Regions from separate parts of the Streptomyces sp. NPDC015127 genome, predicted to be linked through region 1. Evidence: riboswitches for the same ligand, from Rfam matches in the RefSeq annotation. Region 1 holds a riboswitch; the other holds the start of a gene.
The links. A riboswitch is a leader RNA that binds a small molecule or an ion and turns the genes downstream of it on or off. The one in region 1 is predicted to bind glycine.
Positions count from the first base shown of each region.

Region 2: another riboswitch for glycine. It lies ahead of gcvT (glycine cleavage system aminomethyltransferase GcvT); the one in region 1 lies ahead of gcvP (aminomethyl-transferring glycine dehydrogenase).

Region 1 covers NZ_JBIBVE010000030.1:39,792-51,767, forward strand. The annotation lists gene gcvP (aminomethyl-transferring glycine dehydrogenase) at 1-2,628, opposite strand, end outside; glycine riboswitch at 2,810-2,907, opposite strand; gene ACF08N_RS34975 (PRC-barrel domain-containing protein) at 3,023-3,427, shown strand; gene ACF08N_RS34980 (DNA polymerase IV) at 3,559-5,070, opposite strand; gene ACF08N_RS34985 (MerR family transcriptional regulator) at 5,165-5,761, opposite strand; gene ACF08N_RS34990 (bifunctional nuclease family protein) at 5,948-6,421, opposite strand; gene ACF08N_RS34995 (MerR family transcriptional regulator) at 6,475-7,218, opposite strand; gene ACF08N_RS35000 (FHA domain-containing protein) at 7,261-8,223, opposite strand; gene ACF08N_RS35005 (DUF881 domain-containing protein) at 8,285-9,121, opposite strand; gene ACF08N_RS35010 (small basic family protein) at 9,127-9,459, opposite strand; gene ACF08N_RS35015 (DUF881 domain-containing protein) at 9,456-10,379, opposite strand; gene ACF08N_RS35020 (sugar phosphate nucleotidyltransferase) at 10,478-11,976, opposite strand, start outside.
Region 2 covers NZ_JBIBVE010000008.1:49,285-61,260, reverse strand. The annotation lists gene ACF08N_RS17225 (L-serine ammonia-lyase) at 1-510, opposite strand, end outside; gene glyA (serine hydroxymethyltransferase) at 667-1,926, opposite strand; gene gcvH (glycine cleavage system protein GcvH) at 1,950-2,324, opposite strand; gene gcvT (glycine cleavage system aminomethyltransferase GcvT) at 2,383-3,498, opposite strand; glycine riboswitch at 3,645-3,743, opposite strand; gene ACF08N_RS17205 (AAA family ATPase) at 3,891-4,562, shown strand; gene ACF08N_RS17200 (enhanced serine sensitivity protein SseB) at 4,729-5,508, shown strand; gene ACF08N_RS17195 (enhanced serine sensitivity protein SseB C-terminal domain-containing protein) at 5,628-6,416, shown strand; gene ACF08N_RS17190 (ABC transporter permease) at 6,832-7,830, shown strand; gene ACF08N_RS17185 (ABC transporter substrate-binding protein) at 7,962-9,737, shown strand; gene ACF08N_RS17180 (ABC transporter permease) at 9,869-10,867, shown strand; gene ACF08N_RS17175 (ABC transporter ATP-binding protein) at 10,864-11,976, shown strand, end outside.

The DNA of each region.
Region 1 (11,976 bases):
CATCGTGTCGCAGAAGCGGTCGAGTTCGGTCAGGTCCTCGCTCTCCGTCGGCTCGATCATCAGCGTGCCGGCCACCGGGAACGACATGGTGGGCGCGTGGAAGCCGTAGTCGATCAGGCGCTTGGCGATGTCGTCGACGCTGACACCGGTCGCCTTCGACAGCGGCCGCAGGTCGACGATGCACTCGTGGGCGACCAGACCCGCAGGACCGGTGTAGAGCACCGGGTAGTGCGGCTCCAGGCGCTTGGCGATGTAGTTCGCCGCGAGCACCGCGACCTGCGTGGCCCGCTTGAGGCCCTCGCCGCCCATCAGACGGACGTACGCCCAGGAGATCGGCAGGATGCCGGCCGAGCCCCACGGCGCGGCCGAGATCGGGCCGACGCCCGTCTCGGGGCCCGCGGTCGGCTGCAGCGGGTGGTTCGGCAGGTACGGCGCGAGATGCGCGCGCACGCCGACCGGTCCGACGCCCGGACCGCCACCGCCGTGGGGGATGCAGAAGGTCTTGTGCAGGTTCAGGTGCGAGACGTCGCCGCCGAACCTGCCCGGCTTGGCGAGACCGACGAGCGCGTTGAGGTTCGCACCGTCCACGTAGACCTGGCCGCCGGCGTCGTGCACCTGGGCGCAGATGTCGGCGACGTGCTCCTCGAACACACCGTGCGTCGACGGGTAGGTGATCATCAGGACGGACAGCTCGTCGCTGTACTGCTCGATCTTGGCGCGCAGGTCCTCGACGTCGATCTCGCCGTCGTCGGCGGTCTTCACGACCACGACCTTCATGCCGGCCATCACGGCGCTGGCGGCGTTGGTGCCGTGCGCGGAGGACGGGATCAGGCACACGGTGCGCTGCTCGTCGCCGCCTGCGCGGTGGTAGGCGCGCACGGCCAGCAGACCGGCCAGCTCGCCCTGGGAACCGGCGTTGGGCTGGATCGAGACCTTGTCGTAGCCGGTGACCTCGGAGAGACGTTCCTCCAGCTCGTTGATGAGCGTCAGATAGCCCTCGGCCTGCTCGACGGGCGCGAAGGGGTGCATCTGGCCGAACTCCGGCCAGGTGACCGGCTCCATCTCCGTCGTCGCGTTCAGCTTCATCGTGCAGGAGCCGAGCGGGATCATGCCGCGGTCCAGCGCGTAGTCGCGGTCGGCGAGCTTGCGCAGGTAGCGCAGCATCGCGGTCTCGGAGCGGTGCTGGTGGAAGACGGGGTGGGTCAGGTAGTCGTCGGAGCGCAGCAGCGCGGCCGGCAGGCCTTCGGTGCTCGCCGCGTCCAGCGCCTCGATGTCGCCCTCGACGCCGAACGCGGACCACACGGCCGTGAGCTGCTCGCGGCCGGTGGTCTCGTCGCAGGCGACGGAGACGTGGTCGGCGTCCACGAGGTGCAGGTTGACCCCGCCCTCTCGCGCGGCGGCGACGACGTCGGCGGCCTTGCCGGGCACGCGGAGGGTGAGGGTGTCGAAGAAGGTGCCGGTCACGACCTCGACACCGCCGGCCCGCAGCCCGTCGGCGAGGACGGTGGCGTAGCGGTGGGTGCGCTCGGCGATGCCGCGCAGGCCGTCGGGACCGTGGTAGACGGCATACATGCCCGCCATCACGGCGAGCAGCACCTGAGCGGTGCAGATGTTGCTGGTGGCCTTCTCGCGGCGGATGTGCTGCTCACGGGTCTGGAGCGCGAGCCGGTAGGCCTTGTTGCCGTCCGCGTCGACGGAGACGCCGACGAGGCGGCCGGGCAGGCTGCGGGCGAACTTGTCGCGCACGGCCATGTAACCGGCGTGCGGGCCGCCGAAGCCCATCGGGACGCCGAAGCGCTGGGTGGTGCCGACGGCGATGTCCGCGCCGAGCTCGCCGGGCGAGGTCAGCAGGGTGAGGGCCAGCAGGTCGGCGGCGACCGTGACGATCGCGCCGAGCTCGTGCGCCTGCTCGACGACCGGCTTCAGGTCCCGCACGGCACCGGAGGCGCCGGGGTACTGGAGCAGCACGCCGAAGACGCCGCGCTCGGCGATCTCAGCCGGGATGCCCTCGCTGAGGTCGGCGGTGACGACCTCGACGCCGGTGGGCTCGGCACGGGTCTCGATCACGGCGACGGTCTGCGGCAGGGCGTCGGCGTCGACGAGGAAGACGCCGCCCTTGACCTTGCCGACCCGGCGGGCGAGCGACATGGCCTCGGCGGCCGCGGTGCCCTCGTCCAGGAGGGAGGCGCCGGATGTCGGCAGGCCCGTCAAGTCGGCGACGACGGTCTGGAAGTTCAGCAGGGCCTCGAGCCGTCCCTGGGAGATCTCCGGCTGGTACGGGGTGTACGCGGTGTACCAGGCAGGGTTCTCCATGACGTTGCGCAGGATGACCGGCGGCGTGAAGGTGCCGTAGTAGCCGAGGCCGATCATGGGCGCGAGCACCTGGTTGCGGTCGGCGAGCGAACGCAGTTCGGCGAGGACGTCGGCCTCGGTGCGGGCGTCGGGGAGGTTCAGCGCCTCGGCGCTCTTGATCACATCCGGCACCGCGGCGGCGGTCAGCTCGTCGAGCGATCCGTAGCCCACCTGTGCGAGCATCTTGGCCTGAGCAGCGGCGTCGGGCCCGATGTGACGCTGCTCGAAGGGGGTGCCTCGCTCCAGCTGGGAGAGCGGAATGCGGTTGGCGGTCATGTGGGAGGCCTCCTGGTCATGTACGACCTGCGAGGGGCATCACGGCGCGGATGCCCGGACGGCCTCCCCCTCTGTCATCTCGAACCTGAGAGCTTCACCGGGCGCCATGGGACGACGCGCCGGTTTTCACCGTCGGTGAGAGCGGATGCCGTCCGACGCCCGCCCTGCTTTCCAGAGTGACCTCGTCCGTGCGGTACAGGGGCCTGAGAGATTCCGGGGAGGATTTGCTCCTTCGGCGCCGCCGGTGGGATCACCGGTGGACTCTCCCGCACGGGGTCAACAGCCGATTGCCAGGGTACCAGCGCGTTCCCTCGGCGATCCTTCGAGTGGCCGACACCCGGGATCTGCCCTTTCGTAGTGACTGTAGAGCAGGTGCGACCACGTGGAGGGACCCGTGCAGACCGACATCGATCCGCGCAGCCTGATAGGCCGCAAGGCGTTCGACCGCGACGGCCACAAGATCGGGACCGTCGACGAGGTGTACCTGGACGACGCCACGGGCGAGCCCGAGTGGGCCGCCGTACGCACGGGACTGTTCAGCCGGGACGCCTTCGTGCCCCTGGAGCCGAGTGAGGTCGTCGACAACGCGCTCCATGTCCCCTACGAGCGCGCCCTGATCAAGGACGCCCCCGACTTCGGTGTCGGCCGCCATCTCTCCCCCGAGCAGGAACTCCAGCTCTACCACCACTACGGCCTCGACCTCTCCGCACCCCCGGCCCCGGCCCCGTCCGCCGGCGACCGCCCCGGCGACCGCTCCGGCGACCGCTCCTTCGGCCGCGTGGCGGGCCAGGAGGACTGAGGCCGACACCTCGCCCGTCGCTCTCCGGGCACGCCGATCCGGCAGCCCGGGCACCGGCGGCCGCCCACTGTCGGCCACGTGGACGCCCATGCCGAGCGCGGCCCTGACGCCTGCGGCACCTCCCTCCCCCGTCAGTCGCCGTGCGCCACCGGCCGGCCGTCCCCGCCCGGGACGGACGCGCTCCCCTCCGCCGGCACGTGCCGGGCGGGCTCGTCGACGGGCCTCCCTGCCGCCGTGCCCGCGGCGGCCACGTCCGGCGCCTGCGCCCCAGGAGGCGACGCCGGCACGAGCGGCAGGGGATCCGACGGCTGGAGGTCCTCGTCGTCGACACGGAACGTGCGCACCCGGCCCGGCGCCGAGCCCGGCTCCTCGAAGCGCACGGTCACGCGCCCCACCCCGCTCCCCTGCACCCAGCCCGCTCCGTACACGGCGTGCCGGACGTCCTGCCCGGCGGACCAGTGCCGCGCGGCGGCCTCGGCGGGTACGGGCTCCGTCGGCGCCGCCTCGCGCTCGGGCTCCGGCTGTTCACCGGGGGCGGCCGCTGACGCGGCGGAGGCAGCGGCCTCCTCCGCCGCCGCCTGCGCGAACAGGTCCTCCTGCGTGTAGTCGGCAAGCCCTGTCACCCCGACCCCCAGCAGCCGTACGCCCCCCGTCGTGTCCACGGACTCCAGCAGCCTGCCGGCCGCCTCCCGCACCACGGCCGGGTCGTCGGTGGGCCCCCTGAGCGTCTCGGAGCGCGTCAGCGTCGAGAAGTCGTAGCGCCGGACCTTGAGGACGATCGTCCGGCCGGAGTGCCCGCTCGCCCTCAGCCGCTGCACGCAGCGCTCGGCAAGCCGCTCCACCTCGATCCGGACCCGCACCCGGTCGTGCAGGTCCACGTCGAAGGTGTCCTCCACCGAGACCGACTTCGCGTCCCGCTCGGCGACCACGGGCCGGTCGTCGTGCCCGAGCGCCATCCGGAACAGCGCGGCCCCGTGCGCCCTGCCCAGCAGACGTACGAGCTCGTCCTCGCCGGCCTCCGCGAGATCGGCGACCGTGGTCATCCCGGCGCGCCTGAGGTGCTCCCCGGTCGCCGGGCCCACCCCGGGCAGCGTCCGCACCGGCAGCGGCGCGAGCAGCTCCCTCTCGGTGCCCGGCTCTATCAGCACCAGGCCATCGGGTTTCGCCTGCTCGGAGGCGATCTTCGCCAGCATCTTGGAACCGGCCAGGCCGACGGACCCGGTCAGCCCGGTCGCCGCCCGGATGTCGGCCCGCAGGCGCTCCCCCGTCGCACGGGCCGAGGCCGAGTCGTCGGCGGCCCCGCCCGCCTCCAGGTCGACGAACGCCTCGTCCAGGCTGAGCGGCTCCACGAGCGGCGACAGCCGGCCCAGCAACTCCATGACCTGCTCGCTGACCGAGCGGTAGAGCGAGAACCGCGGCACCAGATACGCGGCGTTCGGCGCCAGTCGTCTGGCCTGCGCCATCGGCATCGCCGAGTGCACACCGAACCGCCTCGCCTCGTACGACGCGGTGGCGACCACTCCGCGCGGCCCCAGCCCGCCGACCACCACGGCTTTCCCGCGCAACGAAGGCTTCGCCGCCTGCTCGGCGGCGGCGTAGAAGGCATCCATGTCCAGATGCAGGATCGTCGGCGCGGATCTCACACCCTCGATGCTGCCCTACGCCACTGACAACGTCGCCGCCCGAACGGCGAGGCGACAGGCCTCCACCCGCCGCCGCGCGGACGACTGATCCGGATCAGCCCGCCCGGTCGCGCCTGCGCCGGGCCAGCTCGTCCGCGGGGTTGTTGCCGACCAGGGTCTCGCCGGTGTCGATACGTTCGCCGTGGAGCTGCGAAAGGGCGGCCTCCACGTCCCGCCACACGACACCCACCGCGATCCCGAAGACGCCCTGACCGCCCTGGAGCAGGTCGACGACCTCGTCGGGCGACGAGCACTCGTACACCGTGGCCCCGTCGCTCATCAGCGTCATCCGCTCCAGGTCACGAAACCCCCGGGCCCGCAGGTGCTGGACGGCGGCGCGGATGTTCTGCAGCGCCACACCGGTGTCCAGGAACCGTTTGACGATCTTGAGGACGACCACGTCCCGAAAGCTGTAGAGCCGCTGGGTGCCCGATCCGTACGCCGGCCGCACACTCGGCTCCACCAGCCCCGTCCGCGCCCAGTAGTCGAGCTGCCGATAGGTGATCCCCGCCGCCGCGCACGCGGTCGGTCCCCGGTATCCGATGGTGTCCGCAGAGGGGTCGCCCGCGCTGTCCTGCAGCGGATACGGCCCGCCTTCCACCGGACTGATTCCGGGGCCGCCCCCAGCCGTACTGTCGCCGCTGCTTCTCACGCCGACCTCCGTCCTTGACCTGCCACCTCGAAGGTAGGGAGTCACCAGGGGTGCGTCAACGATCGCCACACTCGGCACGCCGAGTGATAATCACCCTGAGAGTGGTTTCTCGTGCCCCGATCCGGGGAAAGGCTACTCGAATGTGCCGCTGCCGCACGGCCGGCCGTTTCACCAGCCGCGACGGCGTCACTGGCTGCTGGAACCGAAGTCCTCGGGCGAGATCTGATCGAGGAACTCGCGGAACTTCTCCACCTCGTCCTCCTGCTCGTCCGGGATGGCGATCCCAGCGTCGTCGAGCACACCGTCACTGCCGTAGATCGGGGTCCCCGTCCGCAGGGCGAGCGCTATGGCGTCGGACGGCCTGGCGCTCACCTCGACACCGCTGGCGAAGACCAGCTCCGCGTAGAACACGCCCTCGCGCAGGTCCGTGATGCGGACCTCGGTGAGCTCCTGGCCAACCGCCTCGAGGACGTCCTTGAAGAGGTCGTGCGTCAGGGGCCTGGCGGGGGCCATGCCCTGCTGCGCGAAGGCGATCGCGGTCGCCTCCCCCGGTCCGATCCAGATGGGGAGGTACCGATCGCCTCCCACTTCACGCAGGAGCACGATCGGTTGGTTCGAGGGCATTTCGACCCGGACACCCACAACGTCGAGCTCGTTCACACAGCAACCCTAGGACGTGCGGACGAGGTTTGGGTAGTCGGGCTGGGCCAAGATCAGTGCAGCCGGACCCCGAGGGCGCTCTGCACCAGTGCCGCGTGCAGTCTCACGGCCAGCGCCGCCAGCTCCCTCGTGGTGGCCTCCGCATGTGCCCTGGTCTGCGGATTACGGTGTCTGCGCAGCGGCGTCACGATCTGCTCGACCAGCCCGGCGTCCCGCTCGGCGGACGCCTTCATCGCCCGCAGATGCCGCGGCTCGAGCCCGAATCTGCCGAGCTCGGCGACCAGCCGGGCCACCGTCACCGACTCGGCGTCGTAACCGCCGCTCCCGTCGGCCGTGAGCAGGCCGTACGACTCCCATTCGGCCAGCTCCTCCTCGCCCACCTCGGCGGCGGCCAGGAGCTCGGCGCGGCCGAGCCGCCGGGCCGTACGGCGCTCGCCCTCGGCGCCGTCACCCCCGTCGAACAGGTCGCGCTGCGCCCCCTGGACCGGCAGCTGGATCTGCTCGCCGCGCTCGACGGCGTCCAGCTGCTCGCGGATGACCTTGAGGGGAAGGTAGTGGTCCCGCTGCATGCGCAGGACGAGCGCCAGGCGCTCGACGTCCTGGGCGCTGAATTTGCGGTACCCGGACGGAGACCGGCTCGGCTCGACGAGCCCCTCGGCCTCCAGGAAACGGATCTTGGAGATCGTCACCTCGGGAAACTCGTCGCGCAGCCGGGCGAGCACCGTGCCGATGCTCATCGGCCGGTCGCCCGTGCCGGCGGTGCCGTGTCCGGCACCGCCCGTCGGTGTACGCAGCATGTACCTTCCCTGTGGGTCCCCCCGGACGAAGTCTGGGGGAGGTCACACGCCCCGCTGGCTCGCGTAGAACACCAGCCGGTACTTGCCGATCTGGACCTCGTCACCGTTCGACAGGACCACGGAGTCGATTCGCTCGCGGTTGACGTACGTGCCGTTGAGGCTGCCGACGTCGGAGACGCTGAAGCTGCCGTCCGGGCCGCGGCGGAACTCCACATGGCGGCGCGAGACCGTCACGTCGTCGAGGAAGATGTCGCTCTGCGGGTGACGGCCCGCTGTCGTCAGGTCACCGTCCAGCAGGAACCGGCTGCCCGAGTTGGGGCCGCGGCGCACCACCAGGAGGGCGGAGCCGAGCGGCAGGGCGTCGACGGCCGCCTGCGCCTCGGGCGACAGTGAGGGCAGAGCGGTCTGCCCGGTGACCTCGGAGTCGTACGCCTCGATCCCGGAGATCGAGATGGTCGAGGTCGTCTCGGAGGCGCGCTCGGCCGGAGCGCCACCGCGAAGCGGCGCACCGCAGTTGGAGCAGAACCGACCGGCCTCGGTGTTCCGGTGGCCGCACCTCGTACAAACCGGCAAACCCGCCATGGACGGATCCTCCTGCCGCGGTTGGCCCGCGTGGGGATTGGTCGCATACGGGTCGGGGGCAAACCCTCCACCCGTACTTGAGGTTGATGGTTCCCCGAAACCTATGCGCCCGGCACCGGCGGGGTCAACAGACGACGCGCCCTGTCCGCCCGAATTGTCGCCACCGGCGACCTCGTCGCGGAACAGCGGCCGCTCAGCTCCCTGCTCCTCGCTCTGGCCGTGGCGCGGCGCGCGATGGCGGGCATTGCCGTCCTCGCGGGCGCTCTTGCCGAACAACTTCCCAAACAACTTCACGGGCGTTTCCCCTTGACCGAAATAGACCCGCCCGTGGGGCAGGACGAACCCTGAACGAACACACCTGCCGACCCGGACATCCTCACAACGTCCGCAACCACCGGACAGTTTCCACCACGCACCACTGATCCGGTGCGTCGCCCCCCTGCAATCTTCCGCCCTGGTCCGGCAGTCCTCATGCTCCCCCGTTTCACTGCGAGGACGACCGAGCGTAGTCAGGCCGCTCCGCCGGTCGCAAGGCGTCGACAATGATCTTCTCCGAACGGGCCACGGTCGCCGTGGCCTGCTCCTTCTCCAGTGTCTGCACCACGCCACCAGGGATGTTGAGCGCCGGTTCCAGGTCCTGCGGCTTGCCGATGACCTTGAAGGTGTACGGCGCGCTCACACGCTTTCCGTCGACCTCTATATCGCCCGCCGTGCCGGAGAAGAACGTATCGGCGACGACCCGGACCCCGTTGACCTGGATCGCCTCCGCACCGGCCGCCCGCAGCTCCTGGATCGCGTCGAGCAGCATGTCCGGCTCCACCGTGCCCGACGGGTCGCCGATGGTGAGCGTGATGCCCGGACCCTGCGCGGCGACCGTGCCGGCGAGGATGCCGAGCTGCTGCTCCTTCTGAAGCGTCTGCTTGCGCGCCTCCTCGGCCTGATCCGAACTGTTCTCCAGCTCGGTGCGCTGGTCCTCCAGACGCCGCTTCTCGTCCTCCAGGCGCTGCGAACGGTTGTCGAGATCGTCGAGGATGCGCACCAGGTCCTCCTGGCGCGCCCCGCGCAGCGCACTCTCGTCGCTGTTGGACCGCACCTGGATGGCCAGCCCCAGACCGAGCACGAACAGCAGGACCGCCACGATGAGTTGGGCCCGCGTCACGCGAGGCGGCCAGACAGCGGCGCCCAGCCGCTGCCGTCCCGTCTGCGAGGGCGCCTCGTCGGGCGCGGGCGCGGGCTGCTGCGGCGCCGGCGGGGCGAGCGGCGGCAGCGGCTCACGCCTCGGCTCCGGCGAGCCGCTGTTGGGCTTCTCTTCGCTGTTCATGTTCGTCACGCCCGGAAGACATGCCGGCGGATCGCGGCGGCGTTGGAGAAGATCCGGATACCGAGGACGACGACCACGCCCGTCGACAACTGGGCACCCACCCCGAGCTTGTCGCCGAGGAAGACGATCAGCGCGGCCACGACCACGTTGGAGAGGAAGGAGACGACGAAGACCTTGTCGACGAAGATCCCGTCGAGCATGGCCCGCAGGCCGCCGAACACGGCGTCCAGAGCGGCGACCACCGCGATCGGAAGGTAGGGCTCGACCACCGCCGGCACCTCGGGCCGGATCAACAGTCCGACCACGACTCCCACGACGAGGCCCAGTACGGCGATCACGATGTGCCCTTCCCTGTGTCAGCCGTACCCGGCCCGCTGCCCTGGTCGGCGTCGGCGGTCATCGGCTCTGCTGTACGTACGATCAAGCTCGGGGCCGCGGGCAGCCGCACCGTCTGCTCGTCGGAGATGCTGGAGCGGATGCCGAAGTTCTCCTGCAGCGCGTGCAGATACTGCCCGTCGGCGCTGTCCTGGAACGCGGTGCTCAGCCTGTTCCCGTCCCCCACCGCCAGCACCGTGTACGGCGGCACCAGCGGCCTGTTGTCGACCAGTATGGCGTCGCCCGCCGCGCGGATCGCCGAGAGGGCCGTCAGCCGCTGCCCGTTGATGGCCACGGCTTCCGCGCCCGACTCCCACAGCCCGTTGACGACACGCTGCATGTCACGGTCGCGGACCCGGCCCGTGTCGGAGAAGCCGCTGCTCTCACGCGGCCCGTCGCCGCTCTGGTCGGTGCCCTTGGCGTCGTCCACCACGAGCTTCACGCCCGGCCCGACCACCTCGGTGGCACCGGCGAGCAGACCCACGAGCGCGCCCTGGTCGCCGCCGTCGGTGTTGAGGGCCTTGCGCTGGCGCTCCTGGACGTCGTCGCGGAGCGCGTCGACACTCTCCTCGAGCTCGTCCACGGAACCGGTCTGCGCCTGGACGCGGTCGATCAGCTCCTCGCGCTCCTTCGCCAGCACCGGTGCGGAAATCCGCGCCTCCGCGGCACCCACGGTGACCACGATGGCGGCCAGCACCAGACCGGCGGCGAGCCCGAGCTTGGCGCGCAGCGTCCGGGGCAGTCCCCCGTCGGCCCGGCGCGCGGCCGCCTCGGCGTACCCGTCGTCGAGGCTGTGCTCCATCACGTTCGTCAGCAGCGACATCGACGCATCGGGACGCGCGGGCGGAGATCCTGTGCTCCGAACGGGGGGCTGCTGCGACATGCCGCACATCGTCGCATGTCGCAGCCGCTACCGCCGAATGGCCCCACCGGTGTGCCGGGCGCCACCCCGCAAAGGCGGCCGGCACACCGGTGGCCGCCTCACCGACCGGCGCTGTCCACGACCGACGCCCATTCGTCGAGCAGGGCCTGCGCCGAAGCGTCGTCGGGCCCCTCCGCCCACAGGTGGGTGACCGCCTCGGCCGGGTCGGGCAGCACCATCACCCAGCGCCCGTCGGCCTCGACGACGCGCACACCGTCCGTGGTGTCGACATGTCGATCACCTGCGGCCTCGACGACCCGGCGCATAACCAGGCCCTTGACGGCCCACGGCGTCGCCAGATCACGCTTCAGCACGTGGGCCCGAGGGATCCGGGCATCGATCTGGCTCAGCGTGAGCTGCGTACGGGCCACCAGCCCCACGAGCCGTACGAACGCGGCCGTGCCGTCGAAGACACTGCTGAACTCGGGCACGATGAATCCGCCGCGGCCGTCGCCGCCGAAGATCGTGGTCTCCTCCCGGCCCACCCGCGTCAGGTCGTCCGGCGATGTCGTCGTCCACTCCACCTGCGTGCCGTGGTACGCGGCGACCTGCTCGGCGATCCTCGTGGTGGTCACGGGCAGAGCGACCCGGCCGCTGCGCCGCTCGGCGGCCACGAGGTCCAGCAGGACCAGCAGCGCCCGGTCGTCCTCGACGATCCGCCCCCTCTCGTCGACGAGCGACAGCCGCTCACCTACGGGGTCGAAGCGCACACCGAACGCGGCCCGCGCGGACGCGACGATCTCACCGAGCCGCACGAGCCCCGACCTGCGCGCGTCCACGGACTCGGTCGGCCGCGACTCGTCGAGACCCGGGTTGATCGTCAGAGCCTCGACGCCGAGGCGGCCGAGGAGGCTCGGCAGCACGAGGCCGGCGCTGCCGTTGGACGCGTCGATGACCACCTTGAGCCCGGACTCGGCGATTCCCGAGGTGTCCACGTTGCGGAGCAGGGAGCCCGTGTACGAGTCGAACACGCTCGACGGGAAGTGCAGGTCACCGATCTCGCCCGGGAACGCCCGGCGGTACTCCTGGCGCGCGTACACCCGGTCCAGCTTCCGCTGGCCGCCCTGCGACAGGTCGGCGCCGCGTTCGTCGAAGAACATGATGTCGACGGAGTCGGGCACGCCCGGGGACGTACGGATCATGATGCCGCCCGCGCTGCCCCTGGCCGTCTGCTGCCGCGCCACGGGCAGTGGCACGTTCTCCAGGTCCCGGACGTCGATTGCGCTGGCCTGCAGAGCGGAGATGACCGCCCGCTTCAGGGCTCGGGCACCACGGGAGTGGTCCCGGGCCGTGGTGACGGTGGCGCCCTTCTTGAGCGTCGTCGCATACGCCCCGGCCAGGCGCACGGCGAGCTCCGGGGTGATCTCCACGTTCAGGATGCCGCTGACACCCCTGGCGCCGAACAGATGCGCCTGCCCGCGGGACTCCCAGATGACCGAGGTGTTGACGAACGCGCCGGCCTCGATGGTCTTGAACGGATAGACCCGCACGTTGCCCTGGACGATCGACTCCTCGCCCACCAGGCATTCGTCACCGATCACCGCGCCGTCCTCGATCC
Region 2 (11,976 bases), on a different contig from region 1:
CACGGTGTCGTCGAGCTTGATGCGGTCCTCGCCGACGGCGTCCTCGTCCACGACGAACCCGCCGCCGACCGAGTAGTACGTCTTCTCCAGCAGGGCGGTGCCCTCGGCGTCGTACGCCCACAGGGTCATGCCGTTGGCGTGGTAGGGCAGGGCCTTGCGGCGGTGCAGGACCAGGTCCTCGTCGAAGTCGAAGCCGATCTCGTGCATACCGAGCAGGTTGATCCGCTTGGCCGTCTTGATGTGTTCGACCTGGTCGTCGGCGGTCTCGACGTCGACCGTGCGGGGAGAGTTGCCCTCCAGGCCCAGCAGGACGGCCTTGGGGGTGCCGTGGCCGTGGCCGGTCGCGCCGAGGGAGCCGTACAGCTCGGCGCGTATCGAGGCGGTGTGGGCCAGCATGCCCTCGTTCTTCAGGCGCCGGGCGAACATCCGGGCGGCGCGCATGGGGCCCACCGTGTGGGAGCTGGACGGGCCGATGCCGATCGAGAACAGGTCGAAGACCGAAAGGGCCACGGAAAACTCCTTGTGGGTGGTAGACGCCGATGTCTGCCGGGGTGGTGCAGAGCAATGCGGTGGAACGGGGTGGGAACGTGGTGCGGGGCACCGCGCTCACTGTCCAGTGTGCGCGGTGCCCCTTTTGTTTTGCTCCGGACTGTTACGGGAGATCCGTCACAGGCTGGGGTAGAGCGGGTGCTTCGCGGCCAGGGCGGTCACCCGGGTGCGCAGCGCCGTCACGTCGTACGACGGCTTGAGGGCCTCGGCGATGATGTCGGCGACCTCGCGGAAGTCCTCGGCCGTAAAGCCGCGGGTGGCGAGGGCGGGGGTGCCGATCCGCAGGCCGGAGGTGACCATCGGGGGCCGGGGGTCGTTCGGGATGGCGTTGCGGTTGACGGTGATGCCGACCTCGTGGAGGCGGTCCTCGGCCTGCTGTCCGTCCAGCTCGCTGTTGCGCAGGTCGACCAGCACGAGGTGGACGTCGGTGCCGCCGGACAGGACGGACACGCCGTGCTCGGTGACGTCGGCCTGGACCAGGCGGTCGGCGAGGATGCGGGCGCCGTCCAGGGTGCGCTGCTGGCGCTCCTTGAACTCCTCGGACGCCGCGACCTTGAAGGACACGGCCTTGGCGGCGATGACGTGCTCGAGCGGGCCGCCCTGCTGGCCGGGGAAGACCGCGGAGTTGATCTTCTTCGCCAGCTCGGCGGTGCACAGGATCACACCGCCGCGCGGGCCGCCGAGGGTCTTGTGGGTGGTGGTGGTCACGACGTGGGCGTGCGGGACCGGGTTCGGGTGCAGCCCGGCGGCGACGAGGCCCGCGAAGTGCGCCATGTCGACCATCAGGTAGGCGCCGACCTCGTCCGCGATGCGGCGGAAGGCGGCGAAGTCCAGCTGACGGGGGTAGGCGGACCAGCCGGCGACGATCAGCTTCGGCTTGGACTCCTTGGCCAGACGCTCGACCTCGGCCATGTCGACCTGGCCGGTGGCGTCGTCGACGTGGTAGGCGACCACGTTGTAGAGCTTGCCGGAGAAGTTGATCTTCATGCCGTGGGTCAGGTGACCGCCGTGGGCCAGGTTGAGGCCCATGATCGTGTCGCCCGGCTTGAGCAGCGCGAACATGGCGGCGGCGTTGGCCTGCGCGCCGGAGTGGGGCTGCACGTTGGCGTGCTCGGCGCCGAACAGCTCCTTGATGCGGTCGATCGCGATCTGCTCGACCACGTCGACGTGCTCGCAGCCGCCGTAGTAGCGGCGGCCGGGGTAGCCCTCGGCGTACTTGTTGGTCAGGACGGAGCCCTGGGCCTCCATGACCGCGACCGGGGCGAAGTTCTCCGACGCGATCATCTCGAGGGTGGACTGCTGACGGTGGAGCTCGGCGTCGACGGCGGCGGCGACATCCGGGTCCAGCTCATGAAGAGGGGTGTTGAGAAGCGACATCACTCGGTCCCTAAGGTCTTGGGTCAGCCCGCGAAATCGGTGTACTCGTCGGCGGAGAGCAGGTCCTTCGGCTCCTCGCCCACGCGCACCTTGAAGAGCCAACCGCCCTCGAAGGGCGCCGAGTTCACGAGCGACGGGTCGTTGACGACGTCCTCGTTGATCTCGGTGACCTCACCGCTGACCGGCGAGTACAGGTCGCTGACCGACTTGGTGGACTCCAGCTCGCCGCAGGTCTCGCCCGCGGTCACCGTGTCACCCACCTCGGGAAGCTGGACGTACACCACGTCGCCGAGCGCGTTGGCCGCGTGCTCCGTGATGCCGACCGTCGACACGCCGTCCTCGGCGGCCGACAGCCACTCGTGCTCCTTGCTGTAGCGCAGCTGCTGGGGGTTGCTCATGACCTGAATTCTCCTGTACGCGGGGGAGTGGTGGTGAACGAAGAGGGGGTGCGGACGATCACTTCTGGCGCTTGTAGAACGGCAGCGCCACGACCTCGTACGGCTCGTGCGTGCCGCGGATGTCGACACCCACGCCCGGCGTGCCCGGCGCGGCGTGGGCGGCGTCGACGTACGCCATGGCGATCGGCTTGCCGATGGTCGGGCTCGGCGCGCCCGAGGTGACCGTGCCGATGACCTTGCCGTCGGCGACCACGTCCATGCCGGCGCGCGGGACGCGGCGGCCCTCGGCGATCAGGCCGACGAGCTTGCGCGGCGGCGCCGTCTCGGCGCGCTCGGCCGCGGCCGTCAGCGCCTCGCGGCCGACGAAGTCGCCGTCCTTCTCGAACTTCACGACCCGGCCGAGGCCCGCGTCGAACGGGGTGAGCGCCGTGGTCAGCTCGTGCCCGTACAGCGGCATGCCCGCCTCCAGGCGCAGCGTGTCGCGGCAGGACAGGCCACAGGGGATCAGGCCGACCGGGGCGCCCGCCTCGGTCAGCGCCTGCCACAGCTTCTCGGCGTGCTGGGGCTCCACGAAGAGCTCGAAGCCGTCCTCGCCGGTGTAGCCCGTACGGGCGATGAGGGCCGGGACGCCCGCGACGGTGCCCGGCAGGCCCGCGTAGTACTTCAGGCCGTCGAGGTCGGCGTCGGTGAGCGACGCGAGGATGCCGGGGGACTCGGGGCCCTGGACCGCGATCAGCGCGTACGCGTCACGGTCGTCGCGCACCTGTGCGTCGAAACCGGCCGCACGCTCGGTGAGCGCGTCGAGCACGATCTGCGCGTTTCCGGCGTTGGCGACGACCATGTACTCCGTCTCGCCGAGGCGGTAGACGATCAGGTCGTCGACGATGCCGCCGTCCTCCTGGCAGATCATCGTGTAGCGGGCCCGGCCGGGGCCCACCGTGCCGATGTTGCCGACGAGCGCGTAGTTCAGCAGGTCGACGGCCTGCGGCCCCGTGACGGTGATCTCGCCCATGTGCGAGAGGTCGAAGAGGCCGGCCGTCGTGCGGACCGCGTTGTGCTCGTCGCGCTCGCTGGCGTAGCGCAGCGGCATGTCCCAGCCGGCGAAATCGGTCATGGTCGCGCCCAGCGATCGATGCAGGGCATCGAGGGCGGTACGACGAGGGGCATTGCTCATAGGTATGGCTCCCAGGGCATGGCTGCGAGGACAATCCTCCCCATCTGTCATCGGAACCTGAGAGGTTCGCCGCGACCGTGCGTATGGATGGTCGCGGCTTGCACCTTGGGTGGAGCCGTCCGAACGACTCGCTTTTCAGATCTGCCTCATCGCACGCGGTACGGGGCCTGAGAGATTCAAGGGAGGAACTTGCTCCTTCGGCGCCCCGCCACACCAGGTGGCCGGGACTCTCCCGCGCGGATTCAAGCGGCCGGTATGCAGTTGGCGCGCACATCATTGCACGCCTACGGCAGGAGTGGGACGCGCGGACCGTGGCAAAGTCGGTTGTCCCGTATTACCAATTCTTTACACTTCATGGGCAAGGGTGGGATGACCCGACATGGGGGAGGCTGATGATGTTGCAGCGGTCCGGCGCATACGCCGCCACGGCCGCGGGGATGCCCGTCCAGCAGGGCGTCCCCGCCCACGGCCTGCTCGGAGCGCCCGCACCCGTGCTGCGCGACCTGCGGGAGCGGGCGGGCCACAGCCCGCGCGCCCTGGTGTTCGCGGCCGGTGACGTGGTGGTCGTCTCCGGGCTGCCCGGCAGCGGGAAGACGACGCTGATGAAGCGCGCGGTGACCGGGCGCGGGATCGACTCGCAGGACACCCGAGACCGGTGGGACGCGCGGGCGCCCCGCCTTCTGCCGTACGCCGTGTACCGCCCCTTCGTGCGCATCGCGCACTACGCGGGCCTGTGGCGCGCGCTGCGCTCGGGCGAGAGCGTCGTCGTGCACGACTGCGGCACGCAGGCGTGGGTGCGGCGCTGGCTGGCGCGGGAGGCGCGGCGCCGGGGGGCGTCGCTGCATCTGGTGTTGCTGGACGTGCCGCCCCGGGTGGCGCGCGAGGGCCAGCGCGAGCGGGGGCGCGGGGTGTCGGGGTACGCCTTCGCCCGCCACCGCAGGGCGGTGGGCCGCCTGATCGCCGACGCGGAGTCGGGTCGTCTGCCGCGCGGCTGCGCGTCCGCGGTCCTGCTGGACCGCGACGCGGCGGCCACGCTGCGCGTCCTGGGCTTCACGGCCCCCTGACCCCGGGCCCCCGCGCGTCAATCTCCTCCTACGGCCGCCAGGCCGTAGGGGGAGGGCGGGGTGGGGAAAGGCCCCCGCGCAGCGCGCCCCGCCCCCCGGCCACTATCGTCGTCGCCGCGACCACGCAGGCGCCGGGGTCCCGCCCCGGGGAGGAAGAGACGAGCGCATGGAGTATCCGTACCGCGGCTGGCCCGGGAACGAGCTGGAGGAGGTCCTCGCCGCATCCCTCGGCGCCCCCTCCGCCGGCGCCCGCATCGTCGAGGTGCTCGGGCGAAGCAGCGTCTGGGTTCCCCTTCCCAACGGCGGCGGGCCAGACAGCGCCGGCCTCGACCTGCCCACCATGGAGATCGACGGCGCCGCCTACGTCCCCGTCTTCAGCTCCGAGCAGCAGTTCCTCGCCGTCGTGGGTTCTCACATGTCGTTCACCGTGGCCCCCGCCCGCGAGTTCGCCCGTGGTCTGCCCCCGCAGCTCGGCATCGCCGTGAACCCGGGCGGCCCCGTCGGCGCCCCCCTGCCGCCGCCCGCCGTCGCCGAACTGTGCCGCGTGGGGCGCACGCCGCATGGAGGTACCTCCCATGCCGAAGGCTATGGGGGAGGGGCCGCGTCCGGCGGCCGGGTGCGGCTCTTCGAGCCGGACTGGCAGGAGGAGCCCGTCGACTTCCTCGCCGCCGCGGCCGGCGAGTTCGAGGCCGTCGGTGTCGTGCTCACCGCGCGCCGGGCGCTCGCCTCCGTCGAGGGCGACGCGCCGACCCTGTTCGTCGGCGTCCAGCTCTCCTCCTGGGAGGGTGCCGACCGCGACGCGCCCATGGACGCGCTCGGCCGCGCCCTCGGCCGTGTCCAAGTGCCGTGGCCCGTGAACCTCGTCCTTCTGGATGTCGCGCAGGACCCCGTCGGCGACTGGATGCTGGAGCGCGTGCGCCCCTTCTACCAACGACATCACGTGTAGAAGTCAAGCCGGTGCCAGGACGGCCGCTTAAGCTGGTTTGATGACCTGGCCGGAGGTCCCCTGACACAGGGACGGACCACTCGGGCACGGGTACGGATCGAAGAGGGGCGGAATCCAGGGTGAGCGCGTCAGGCACCGCGGCGACCGGGCAGGTCGAGCACATGCTGCGCCAGGTGACTCCCGGGCACTACGACGCGTACGAGGCACTGCTGCACGCCCTCGCCGACCCCACCGGCGGCCGGATCTGGATGCTGCTGTGGCACGGCCGCCCCGGCTCCCCCGACGCGCAGTACGGGAACATGGAGGTCGACGGCGTCGGCTATGCGCCGTGCGTGACCTCGCCCCAGGAGCTCGCCGTCTCCGGCTGGAGCCGCGCCCACGAGGTCGTCACAGGCCGGGACATCGCCCGCGCCCTGTACCCCGAGCGATGGGGCATCTGGCTCAATCCGCACGCCCCGGGCGGCGGTGTGGGCATCCCCTGGCTGGATCTGCGCCGTATCGCCACCGGACTCGACCGGATGCCCGCGGGCCCGCTGCGGCTGTCGGACCCCGCCGTCGAGATCCTCCAGTTCTACGCCCTGCTCACGCAGAACGCGCACCGCACGCCCGCCGTGCGGTCGCTGCGCCGTGCCTGGGTGCAGCCGGCGGTGGGGGCCGCGTACCTCGCCATCGGGCTCGATCTGTACGACACCGGAGCGCAGGCGGTCGACGCGGCGCGGGCGATGATGCAGCAGTCGATCGGTGCGGTCCCGGACGGGCTGCCGGTCTCCACGGTCGCGATGTCCGACGAGTACGACCCGGTGACGATGTGGATGCGGGCGAACGCCCGGCCCTTCTACGACCGCGAGGCGCACGGCGGCGCCCAGCCGGCCGGCGGCTACGGGTACCCACCGGTCGGCGCCCGCTGACCATTTCGGCTGTCTGTTTGCACGGCAGTTTCCCGACGGCCGCCTTTGATTGCCAGGAGCGAATCCCCTCATCCGCCCCTTCGGTCGTTTGCAGCGGCGTTGTCCACCTGGTGAAACTCTCTCAACTTTTGTCCGCTGGAAGGCGGATGGCGTTCCGCTGAGCCGTCGGCACCGTCCGTATAACGGAACCCTCTGTCATGCATCACGTTTGAGCAAACATTCCCCGCCGGGTCTGGCGGGTGATCGCGACGGCGTTGAAGACTCCCGCAGCAAGGGGAGATTCGCCCCCGTGTACGGCGCGCTTCACACGTACTTCTCGTACCAAGAGCACCACGTGCACCACATGTTGTGAACAATGCCGCTACAGCGGCGGGTACGGGCCGGTCACCTCCGGCCGAGAGGGGTCCCCACCACGATGACGGCACCATTGCACGACACCGCCACGGACGCGGACGCGACCGCCGGTGTCGCGGCGGATGTAGTCAAGAAGTCGGTCGAGGGTCGGTCACTGCGACAGATCGCCTGGTCCCGTCTCAAGCGGGACAAGCTGGCCCTGGCCGGCGGCGTCGTCGTCATCTTCCTCGTACTGGTGGCGATCTTCGCGCCGTTGATCGTCAGCCTGCTGGGCCACCCGCCGAACGAGTTCCACCAGGACCAGATCGACCCGCTGTTCGGAACCCCCAAGGAAGCCTTCGGAGGCATCAGCTCCGAATTCCTCCTCGGAGTTGAGCCCGGCAACGGCCGCGACGTCTTCAGCCGGATCGTCTACGGCGCCCGGATCTCCCTGCTCGTCGCGTTCCTCGCCGCTCTCGTCGCGGTGATGCTCGGCACCGTCTTCGGCATCGTCGCCGGCTACTTCGGCGGCTGGGTCGACTCGGTCATCAGCCGGGTGATGGACATGCTGCTGGCCTTCCCGCAGCTGCTCTTCATCATCTCCCTGGTCTCGGTGCTCCCCAACGACCTGCTCGGACTGACCGGCAGCAACGTCCGCATCGCCATCCTCGTCGCCGTCATCGGCTTCTTCGGCTGGCCCTATGTGGGCCGTATCGTGCGCGGCCAGACGCTGTCGCTGCGGGAGAAGGAGTACGTGGAGGCGGCCCGCAGCCTCGGCGCCGGCCGGCGGTACGTGCTGTTCAAGGAACTGCTGCCCAACCTGGTCGCCCCGATCACCGTCTACACCACCCTGATGATCCCCACGAACATCCTCACCGAGGCGGCGCTCAGCTTCCTCGGGGCAGGTGTGAAGCCGCCGACCGCCTCCTGGGGGCAGATGCTCTCCACGGCGGTGGACACCTACCAGTCCGACCCGACCTTCATGGTCGTACCGGGTCTGGCGATCTTCGTGACGGTGCTGGCCTTCAACCTCTTCGGCGACGGCGTGCGGGACGCGCTGGACCCCAAGGGCACCCGTTGACAGCCACCGACCCCGCGGCGCCGTCCGGCCGCAGACAACCGAACGTGCCCCTGCCACAGAGGTCAGGCGGCTCACCGATGGTTCCCCGGCGTTCCGCCAAGAACCGCGCTAACCCGGAGGTTGCAGGAACAATGACTCCCCTTCGTTCGTCGAGGACCCGGCGGATCGCCGGCGCGGCGCTGGTCGTCGCCGCCCTCACGGCCACCGCGGCGTGCGGTGGCGGTGGTTCCAAGGACAAGAGCAACGGCGGAAAGGCCGCGGGCTACAACGCCGCGGTCAAGGGCATCGCCAACGCGTCCGACAAAAAGGGCGGCACGCTGAAGTTCATCGGCAAGCAGGACTTCGACTCCACCGACCCGCAGCGCCAGTACTACGGCATGGCCTGGGACTTCTCCCGCTTCTACGCGCGCCAGCTGGTCTCCTACGCCCCGAAGCCGGGCCCGGCCGGCGCCGAGCTGGTCCCGGACCTCGCCAAGGGCATGGGCAAGGTCACCAACGGCGGCAAGACGTACACGTACGAGCTGCGCGACGGGATCACCTGGGAGGACGGCACGCCGATCACCTCCAAGGACATCAAGTACGGCATCGAGCGCATCTGGGCCACGGACGTCATCACCGGCGGCCCGTCCTACCTGCGCCAGGTCCTCGACCCCAAGGGCGAGTACAAGGGCCCCTACAAGGACTCGTCCCCGGACAAGCTCGGCCTGAAGGCCATCCAGACCCCGGACGACAAGACCATCGTCTTCAACCTGGCGACGCCCAACGGTGACTTCGAGCAGATGCTCGCCATGCCGGCCGGTTCCCCGGTGAAGAAGGAGAAGGACACGGCGGCCAAGTACCAGCTGAAGCCGTTCTCCTCCGGCCCGTACAAGTTCGAGTCGTACACGCCCAAGAAGGGCGCCGTCCTCGTCCGCAACGACAAGTGGCAGAAGTCCTCGGACCCGATCCGCGCCGCCCTGCCGGACAAGATCACGGTCACGATCAACTCCAACATCGAGGCGATCGACCAGCTGCTCATCAAGGGCGAGTACGACGTCGACCTGAACGCCACAGGTATGTCCCAGTCGGGCCGCACCACGGCGCTCAAGCAGCACAAGGACAACGTCGACAACATCGAGACCAGCTTCATCCGGTACGTCGACATCGCCACCAAGGTCGCGCCGTTCGACAACATCGAGTGCCGCAAGGCCGTCATCTACGCCGCCGACTACAAGTCGATGCAGACGGTCCGCGGCGGCCCGGACGCCGGTGGCGAGATCGCCACCAACATGCTGCCCAAGTCCATCAAGGGCGCGGACGACTACGACCCGTACGGCATCCTCGCCCGGGACGGCAAGCCGGACGTCGCCAAGGCCAAGGAAGCGCTGAAGAAGTGCGGCAAGCCGGAGGGCTTCTCCACCGTCATCAGCGCCCGCAGCAACAACCCGGGTGAGGTCCAGACGGCCGAGGCGCTCCAGCAGTCGCTCCAGGCGGTCGGCATCAAGGCCGAGGTCGAGCCGATCGACGGCGCCGAGTCCTCCTCCATCACCGGTTCGCCGGCCGTTGTGAAGAAGCGCGGTCTGGGTCTGGTCATGACGGGCTGGGGCCCGGACTTCCCGACCGGCCAGGGCTTCTCCCAGCCGCTCGTCGACGGCCGCTTCATCGCGCCGAACGGCAACTACAACGTCTCCGAGACGAACGACCCGAAGATCAACAAGTTCTTCGACGACGCTCTGAAGGAGACCGACCCCGAGAAGGCCGGCGAGATCTACAAGCAGATGAACCACGCGGTCGCGGACCTCGCCGTCCAGATGCCGTTCATCTACGAGAAGAACTTCACCTGGCGCAGCTCGCGGCTGACGAACGCCTACTCCACCGCGGCGTACAACGGCCGTTACGACTACGTCTCCCTGGGCGTCGTCAAGTAACCCGTCCTCGTGACGAGTCCCACCCCACCATCGCCCAACCCGCCAGTCCCGAAGGGCAGGTGATGGCCTCGGGCGGCGGCCCGGGGACCCCGTAATCCGGGGATCTCCGGGCCGCCGCCGGGCCGCGCACAGTGCTTGCTTACGTCATCCGGCGATTGTTCGCCGTCGCCATGATGCTGTTGGTCGTGACCCTGACGACCTTCGTCATCTTCTTCGTGCTCCCGAAGTGGGCCGGCTCCGACCCCGCGTACCTCTTCGCGGGCAAGCAGACCGACCCCGCATCGATCGAGGGCATCCGCCAGAAGCTGGGGCTCAGCGACCCGGTCCTGGTGCAGTTCTGGCACTTCGTGCAGGGCCTGTTCGCCGGTCGGGACTACACCAACGGCGCGGACGTCACCCACTGCCCGGCCCCGTGCTTCGGCTACTCGTTCCGCACCGAGCAGGAGGTGTGGCCGCTGCTGTCCGAGGCGATCCCGGTCACCCTGTCGCTCGCCGCGGGCGCGTGCCTGCTGTGGATCATCGGCGGTGTCTCGGCGGGTGTCGTCTCCGCACTGCGCCGGGGCAGCATCTGGGACCGCGGCGCGATGACCGTCGCACTGGCCGGCGTCTCGCTCCCCATCTACTTCACGGGTCTGCTCTCGCTCGCGATCTTCAGCTACCAGCTCGACTGGGTCAGCGGGGAGTTCGCGCCGCTGGAGGAGGACCCGGCCCAGTGGTTCCAGACGCTGATCCTCCCGTGGATCACGCTGGCCTTCCTCTACGCGGCGATGTACGCCCGCCTCACCCGGGCCACCATGCTCGAGATCATGGGCGAGGACTACATCCGTACGGCCCGCGCCAAGGGCCTGAAGGAGAAGACCGTCATCGGGCGGCACGCGATGCGCTCGACCTGGACCCCGGTCGTGACCCTGCTGGGCCTTGACCTCGGCGCACTGCTGGGCGGAGCGGTGCTCACCGAGAGCACGTACAACCTGCCGGGTCTCGGCCAGCTCGCGATCGAGGCGATCAACTCCAAGGACCTTCCCCTCATTCTCGGCGTCACGCTGTTCGCGGCGCTGTTCATCTGCGTCGCGAATCTCCTCGTCGACCTTCTGTACGCCGTCGTCGACCCGCGAGTGAGGATCGGATGACCGACCTGAGCAAGCCCAGCAACGAAGACCTCGTCGCAACGGGCACCGCACTGGGGGAGCCGGCCGCGGCCGGCTCGCCCGCGCCCACCGCCTTCCTGGAGGTGCGCGACCTCAAGGTCCACTTCCCCACCGACGACGGCCTGGTCAAGTCCGTCGACGGCCTCAGCTTCCAGCTGGAGAAGGGCAAGACGCTCGGCATCGTCGGCGAGTCCGGCTCCGGCAAGTCCGTCACCTCGCTCGGCATCCTCGGCCTCCACACGGCCGGCCAGTACGGGCGGCGCCGGGCACAGATCTCCGGCGAGGTCTGGCTGGACGGCAAGGAGCTGCTGAACGCGGACCCGGACGAGGTGCGCCGGCTGCGCGGCCGCGACATGGCGATGATCTTCCAGGACCCGCTGTCGGCCCTGCACCCGTACTACACGATCGGGCGCCAGATCACCGAGGCGTACCTGGTCCACCACGACGTCGACAAGAAGACCGCCCGCAGGCGCGCGATCGAGATGCTCGACCGGGTCGGCATCCCCCAGCCGGACAAGCGCGTCGACAGCTACCCGCACGAGTTCTCCGGCGGCATGCGCCAGCGCGCGATGATCGCCATGGCACTCGTCAACAACCCCGAGCTGCTGATCGCCGACGAGCCGACGACCGCACTGGACGTCACCGTCCAGGCGCAGATCCTCGACCTGATCAGGGACCTGCAGAAGGAGTTCGGCTCCGCGGTCATCATCATCACCCACGACCTGGGCGTCGTCGCCGAGCTCGCCGACGACATCCTCGTGATGTACGGCGGCCGGTGCGTCGAGCGCGGCCCCGCCGAGCAGGTCTTCTACGAGCCCCAGCACCCCTACACCTGGGGTCTTCTGGGCTCGATGCCGCGCATCGACCGGGACCAGACCGACCGGCTCATCCCGGTCAAGGGCTCCCCGCCCAGCCTCATCAACATCCCCGAGGGCTGCGCCTTCAACCCCCGCTGTCCGTACGCCGATGTGCCCAAGGACAACCTGACGCGCACCGTCCGCCCCGAACTCAGCCAGGTCGGCAGCCGGCACTTCTCGGCCTGCCACATGTCGCAGGAGGAGCGGACGCGGATCTGGACCGAAGAGATTGCG